2 regions of the Sphingomonas sp. LR60 genome follow, and region 2 is predicted to be linked to the other one. Evidence: riboswitches for the same ligand, from Rfam matches in the RefSeq annotation. Region 2 holds a riboswitch; the other holds the start of a gene.
The links. A riboswitch is a leader RNA that binds a small molecule or an ion and turns the genes downstream of it on or off. The one in region 2 is predicted to bind glycine.
Positions count from the first base shown of each region.

Region 1: another riboswitch for glycine. It lies ahead of gcvT (glycine cleavage system aminomethyltransferase GcvT); the one in region 2 lies ahead of QP166_RS02665 (L-serine ammonia-lyase).

Region 1 covers NZ_JASPFK010000001.1:1,439,527-1,442,925, forward strand. The annotation lists gene QP166_RS06570 (MFS transporter) at 1-706, shown strand, start outside; gene QP166_RS06575 (hypothetical protein) at 699-962, opposite strand; glycine riboswitch at 1,080-1,182, shown strand; glycine riboswitch at 1,183-1,288, shown strand; gene gcvT (glycine cleavage system aminomethyltransferase GcvT) at 1,353-2,501, shown strand; gene gcvH (glycine cleavage system protein GcvH) at 2,504-2,875, shown strand; gene gcvPA (aminomethyl-transferring glycine dehydrogenase subunit GcvPA) at 3,024-3,399, shown strand, end outside.
Region 2 covers NZ_JASPFK010000001.1:560,973-564,371, reverse strand. The annotation lists gene QP166_RS02670 (PAS domain-containing protein) at 1-242, opposite strand, end outside; gene QP166_RS02665 (L-serine ammonia-lyase) at 419-1,831, opposite strand; glycine riboswitch at 1,947-2,035, opposite strand; gene QP166_RS02660 (TetR/AcrR family transcriptional regulator) at 2,113-2,736, shown strand; gene QP166_RS02655 (hypothetical protein) at 2,997-3,399, shown strand, end outside.

The DNA.
Region 1 (3,399 bases), 880 kb from region 2:
TTTCATGGGGCAATTGCTCGGCTGGCGGTCGTGCTTCATCGTCGTCGCGGGGCTGGCGGCACTCACCGCCGGGCTGGTCGCCTTCTTCGCGCCGCGCGACCGCGGCGATCCGCAGGCAAGTCCGCTATCGGAACTGCGGGCGCTCAAGCGGCCGCAGGTGTGGCTGACGCTCGGGATCGGCGCGATCGGCTTCGGGGGGCTGTTTGCGGTCTACACCTATCTGGCGGACACGATGGCCGATGTGACGCACGTCGGCCCGCGCATGGTGCCGTTCGCGCTGGCGGCCTTCGGCGTCGGCATGACCGCTGGAAATCTGATCGTTCCGAAATTTGCCGACCGCGCGTTGCTGCCGACCGCGGCCGTCGTGCTGTTGTGGAGCATCGCCGCGCTGCTGCTCTGGCCGTTGGCGGCGCAACATTTCGCGACCGTGCTGGTGGCGATGGTGGCGATCGGGATCGGCGGATCGCTCGGCACCGTGCTCCAGACCCGGCTGATGGACGTGGCGGGCGATGCGCAGGCGCTTGCGGCCGCCCTGAACCATTCGGCCTTCAACACCGCCAATGCGCTGGGGCCGTGGCTGGGCGGAATGGCGATCGCCGCCGGTTGGGGCTGGACGTCGACGGGTCCGGTCGGGGCAGCGCTCGCGGTGGCCGGGCTGGCGGTGCTGGCCGTGTCCTGGGCCGTGGACCGCCGCGTCGCTACATGACGATGCCCGGCTTCGCCTCCGCGATCGCCGCCAGCACCATCCGCTCCCATACCGCGACATCGCCCGCCGCCGCCATTGCCAGGCTTGGCGCACGCATCGTGTGCAGCACCGCGATCGCATCGTCGCGGTGATCCTTCCATTGCGCATCGACCAGCGCGCTGGGCGACTCGACGGTACCGTGACCATTGGCGCTCAGGTGCTGCGCGGCCAATACCCGTGCGATCCGCTCCACGACCGGGGAGGTGGCAGTGTCCATTGGCGATCTCCTTCTCCTGCACGATGAACGTGCCCCGCGCGTAACGGCTCCACTGAGCGATTGACTCCCGCTCCGGCGGGCGTAGACGGCAATGCAGTCGATGCCGCGCAAGGGGCATGGGCCAGCGCGGGAGAGCGCGGCCGGCCTTCCAGGTCACCAGCCGCCGCCGAAGGAGCAACCACCCCGGAATCTCTCAGGCAGCAGGGACCGCGCCGGCCGATCGACACTCTGGAAAGCGGTATGTGGGCTTTTGCCTGCACGCCCACCGAAGGGGTAACTCGGCGCGCCCGAGGAAAGCTCTCAGGTTCCGTGACAGAGGGGGACATTCGGATCGCCAGCGGGCTTAGGCTCCGTCTGCGACCGGCCTCTTGTGACGGAAGACCGAGAACGATGAGCGACGCCCCCGTTCAATCCGAAGACGATGGTTTCGAGCCGCTCGAAATCCTGACGCTCCCGCTCGACGCCTGGCATCGTGCGAAGGGCGGCCGGATGGTCGAGTTCGCCGGCTATCACATGCCCGTCCAGTACGAAGGCATCATGGCCGAGCACCTCTGGACGCGCGAGAATGCCGGGCTGTTCGACGTCAGCCACATGGGCCAGCTGTCGATCACCGGCGACAACGTTGCGACCGCACTGGAGTCCTTGATGCCCGCAGCGATCACCGATGCGCCGCTCAACAAGGCGCGCTACTCGCTGCTCCTCAATGACGAGGGCGGGGTGCTCGACGACCTGATGCTGACGCCGCAAGCCGCGGATCGCATCTACATGGTCGTCAACGGCGCAACCAAATATGACGATGTCGCGCACATGATCGAGCATCTGCCCGACGACGTGACGCTCAACATGATGGAAGATCATGCGCTGCTGGCGGTGCAGGGCCCGAAGGCGGTCGAGGCGGTCGCGCGGCTGGTGCCCGGCGTCGCGGCGCTGACCTTCATGCAGGCGGGCGCGTTCGAGTGGAACGGCCATGAACTCTGGGTCAGCCGCTCGGGCTATACCGGCGAGGACGGCGTCGAGATGTCGGTGCCCGCCGAGGCCGCCGAAGCCTTCGCCGATGCGCTGGTCGCCCAGCCGGAGATCAAGCCGATCGGCCTCGGCGCACGCGACTCGCTGCGGCTGGAGGCGGGATTGCCGCTCTACGGCCATGACCTCGATCCCGCGATCACGCCGGTTCAGGCCGATCTCGGCTTCGCCCTGTTCAAGCGCCGCCGCGAGGCCGGTGATTTCCCCGGTGCCGCGCGCATCCTCGCCGAGCGCGAGAACGGCCCCGCCACCAAGCGCGTTGGCCTGCTGGTCGATGGGCGTCAACCGGTCCGCGAGGGCGCCGATGTCGTCGATGCCTCGAGCGCGGTCGTCGGCCGCGTCACCAGCGGCGGCTTCGCGCCCACGGTCGGCGCGCCGATCGCGATGGCCTATGTCCCGCTCGCCGATGCCGTCCCTGGCACCGTCGTCACCTTGTCACAGCGGGGCAAGGCGCATCGCGCCACCGTCACCGCCATGCCGTTCGTTCCCCACCGCTACTTCCGAGGAGTGAAGTAAAGATGAGCCGTTATTTCACCGAGGACCATGAGTGGATCGATGTCGATGGCGACATCGGCACGGTCGGCATCAGCGACTATGCGCAGAGCCAGCTGGGCGACATCGTGTTCGTCGAGGTGCCCGATGCGGGCCGTTCGCTCGGCAAGGGAGACGAGGCCGCGGTCGTCGAGAGCGTGAAGGCCGCGTCGGACGTCTATTCGCCCGTCTCCGGCAATGTGCTGGAAGGCAATCCGGCGCTGACCGACGAGCCGGCGCTGGTGAACAGCGATCCCGAAGGCGAGGGCTGGTTCTTCAAGATCACGCTGTCGGATGCCTCCGAGCTCGACGCGCTGATGGACGAAACCGCCTACGCGGCCTTCGTCGCGAAGCTCTGACGACAAGAAGCCCCCTCCCTTTCAAGGGAGGGGGTTGGGGGTGGGTGGTGTGCTCATATGCGGCCAGTGCCGTGCGACGCCGATCCCGTACCCCCGGACGCTGACCCTCCCCGACCCCTCCCTGTCAGGGAGGGGGAGTTTTTTGACCATGCGCTACCTGCCCCTTACCCCCACCGACCGCCACGACATGCTGGCCATGATCGGCGCATCGTCGATCGACGAGCTGTTCGCCGACGTTCCCGAAGCGGCGCGGCTCGATGGCCCGATCCACGACCTGCCGATGCACGCCAGCGAGCTGTCGGTCGAGCGCCACATGTCGGCGCTCGCACGTCAGAACACGGTCGCCGGCGAAGTGCCGTTCTTCCTGGGGGCCGGGGCCTATCGCCATCACGTCCCCGCCAGCGTCGATCACCTGATCCAGCGCGGCGAGTTCCTGACCGCCTATACGCCATATCAGCCGGAGATCGCGCAGGGCACGCTCCAGATGCTGTTCGAGTTCCAGACGCAGGTCGCCGCGCTGCTCG
Region 2 (3,399 bases):
TTCTCCTGCGCCGGATTGCCGAGGAACTCGCGCAACCGCGCGCGCGGCTCCTCGTTGGCGGCCGTTTTCTGGAGCAAGCGGCAATTCCGCCCGATCAATTCATCGGGGTCGTAGCCGGTCAGCGCGAAGAACCGGTCGCTGACCGCCAGCAGATGATTGTCGCCCTCCGCCGACGCGATCGCAAGCGCGACCCGCGACGGGCGCAGATAATCGAGCAAGGCGGCAGGCAGGTCGGGATTCACGTGCAGCTCCGGTCCGGTTCGGTGGCCTTACCCGAACAGGACCGCGCACGGGTCGTGATCGCATTCGGGTCCTTAAACACGGATTAGGCATGAAGTCGCCCCGACTACAACCGTCTTCGCCTAACTCACTGACCCGTAAACGACCAGTTAACCACGTCCGCGCGACTCCGTACCGATCAGCATTCGACGACGTTCACAGCGAGTCCGCCGAGGCTGGTTTCCTTATACTGCGTGCGCATGTCCTCGCCGGTCTGGCGCATCGTTTCGATCACCGCGTCGAGGCTGACGACATGGCTGCCGTCGCCGCGCAGCGCCAGATAGGCGGCGTTGATCGCCTTGACCGCGCCCATCGTATTGCGCTCGATACACGGGATCTGCACCAGCCCGCCGATCGGGTCGCAGGTGAGCCCCAGGTTATGCTCCATCCCGATCTCGGCGGCATTCTCGATCTGGCGGTTGCTGCCCCCCAGCACCGCCGCCAGTGCACCGGCGGCCATCGAACAGGCGACGCCGACCTCGCCCTGACACCCCATCTCGGCCGCCGAGATCGACGCACGCTTCTTGTAGAGCATCCCGATCGCCGCCGCGGTGTAGAGGAAGCAGCGCACGCCCTGCTGCCGCACCGGCGCGGGCTTGGTCTGCGCGACCAACGTCTCGTAGAAGCGCAGCACCGCCGGCAGCACCCCCGCGGCGCCATTGGTCGGTGCGGTAACGACGCGTCCGCCCGCGGCATTCTCCTCGTTGACCGCCAACGCCCACAGGCTGACCCATTCGAACACTTCCGCCGGGTTTCGACCCGGCGTGTTGCCGGTCAGCGCCTGCTCCAGCGCACGCGCGCGCCGTCGCACCTTCAACCCGCCCGGCAGCAGCCCGTCCTGCGCGATCCCGCGATCGATACAGGCGTTCATCGCCGCGTGCACCGCGTCGAGGAACGCGTCCGCCTCCGCGCCGCTGCGCCACGCTTCCTCGTTGGCGCGCACCAGTTGCGCGATCGTCAGCCCCGTCGCATCGCCTAGCGCCAGCAACTCGGCGCTCGACGAGAACGGGTGGCGCACCGCGACATTCTCCGCCGCGACCGGCGCGCCCTTGCGCAGGATCGCGCCGCCGCCGATCGAGAAATAGGTCTCGGCATAGCCGGTCCCGTCCGCCAGCCGCGCGGTGAAGCTGATGCCGTTGGGATGTTCGGGCAGGAAGTCGCGCGGGTGGAAGACGAGGTCCGCCGCCTCCGCGAACGGGATCGTGCGCTCCCCCGCCAGCCGCAATCGCGAGGTCTCGCGGATCGTCTCCAGCACCGCGGGCGCTTCATCGGGATCGACGCGCTCGGGCTCCCACCCCGCCAGTCCGAGGATCGCCGCCGTGTCGGTTGCATGGCCGCGCCCGGTCAGCGCCAGCGAGCCGTACAGGTCGCAGCGGACGCCGACCACGTCCTGCTCCAGCCCGATCGCGCGCTGCGCGAAGTCGAACGCCGCGCGCATCGGCCCGACGGTATGCGAGCTGGACGGCCCGATGCCGATCGTGAACAATTCGGCCACGCTGATCGGGCGCGTCGCGCAGCGATCGAGCGGCTGGTGGGTCGTGTCGACGTGCATGTGCTCTCCCCGGTCGCCGCAGCGACGTCGCCATGCCCCATCTGTCCGTTGCGCCTGAGATCGCTATCCCGTCGGCGGACGCGAGGAAAAGTCCCGCGCCTCTCTCCAGATGTCCGTCGTCGATCTGGTCCTTCTGCCTGAGAGTTTCCGGGGCGGTTGCTCCTTCGGCGCCGGGCGTCACCCGGTCTCTCCCAAATCGACACGCTCGGTATCGGGGAGCATCGGGGGCCGGTCAAGCGCCCCTCGACGCCGCGGGTCGGGATCATTATATACCGGGCGTTATGGAATCGATCATCACCGCCGACGCCCCTGCTCCTACCCGTGGGCGTCCGCGCGAATTCTGCCCCGACGCCGCGCTCACCGCGGCGCTCGGCGTGTTCTGGGCAAAGGGCTATGACGGCGCGTCGATGGCGGATCTGACCGCCGCGATGGGCATCACCAAGCCCAGCCTCTACGCCGCGTTCGGCAACAAGGAACAGCTCTTCCACCAGGCGCTCGACCGCTACGAGGCGGAAAAGCTGGCCTATACCCGCGAAGCGCTGAAGCAGCTGACCGCCCGCGGGGTGGCGGAGCATTTCATGCGCGGCGCGGTCGCGGCACAGACCAGCACGTGCGATCCCAAGGGCTGCATGGGCGTGATCAGCGCCACCGCCTGCGGTGCGGAAGGCGATTCGATCAAGGCGCACATCATGGAGCGCCGACAATCCTCGAACGCCGCGCTGGTCGCGCGCTTCGAACAGGCGCGGCAGGACGGCGACCTTCCCCACGACCTCGATCCGCAGGGGCTCGCTTTCTACCTCTACGCGATCCTGCAGGGGATGGCGGTGCTCGCCACCTCCGGCGCGACGCGCGACGACCTCGACGGCGTGGTGACGATTGCGCTGTCGATGTGGCCGACTTCCTGAGAAAAAATAAATTACCGATCGGTACACAAAGCCGTTGACGGGCGTTCGGACGGTTTATATACCACACGGTATGGAATGAGGAGCCGGCAGGTTCCTCCCCACCGCAGGAGCCGCCACATGGTTTCTCGTCATTTCGTACGTACCGGCGCGTCCTGACGGGCGCGACCCGCTTGCTCTTTCACTGCCACCTGCCAGCGCTTCCACCCGTCGTCTGCGACGTCGGGAACGGCTGCGCCCGTCCGTTTCCAAGGAGTTCGCCCATGGCCTATCTGATGCTCGACGACGATCGCTCGGTTGTCACCACCGCCCCGCTGCCCGCCACGATCGTCACGCCCTGCGCCGATCCGCTGCCCACCGACGAGCCGGCGCGGCTCAGCGCCCTCGAATGGTCGATCGTCGCACTGGCGCGCAAGGATCGCGTGTCGTCGCTCGACCGGCCCGGCCGCATCGCAACCGCGCTGGCGGTGCTCTTCAAGCCGCCGCACAACCGGATGCTCGCCGACGAACGGCTCGAGGCACTGCGCCGCATCGCGGTGCTCGGCTGGCACTATGGCTACACGATACCCACCGAGGAGCTGAAGCGCTTCCTCCGCGCCGGTTTCTCGCCTGCGCAATACGAGCTGATGATGGACAGCATCGGCGTCGCCAAGCTGCGCACCGCGC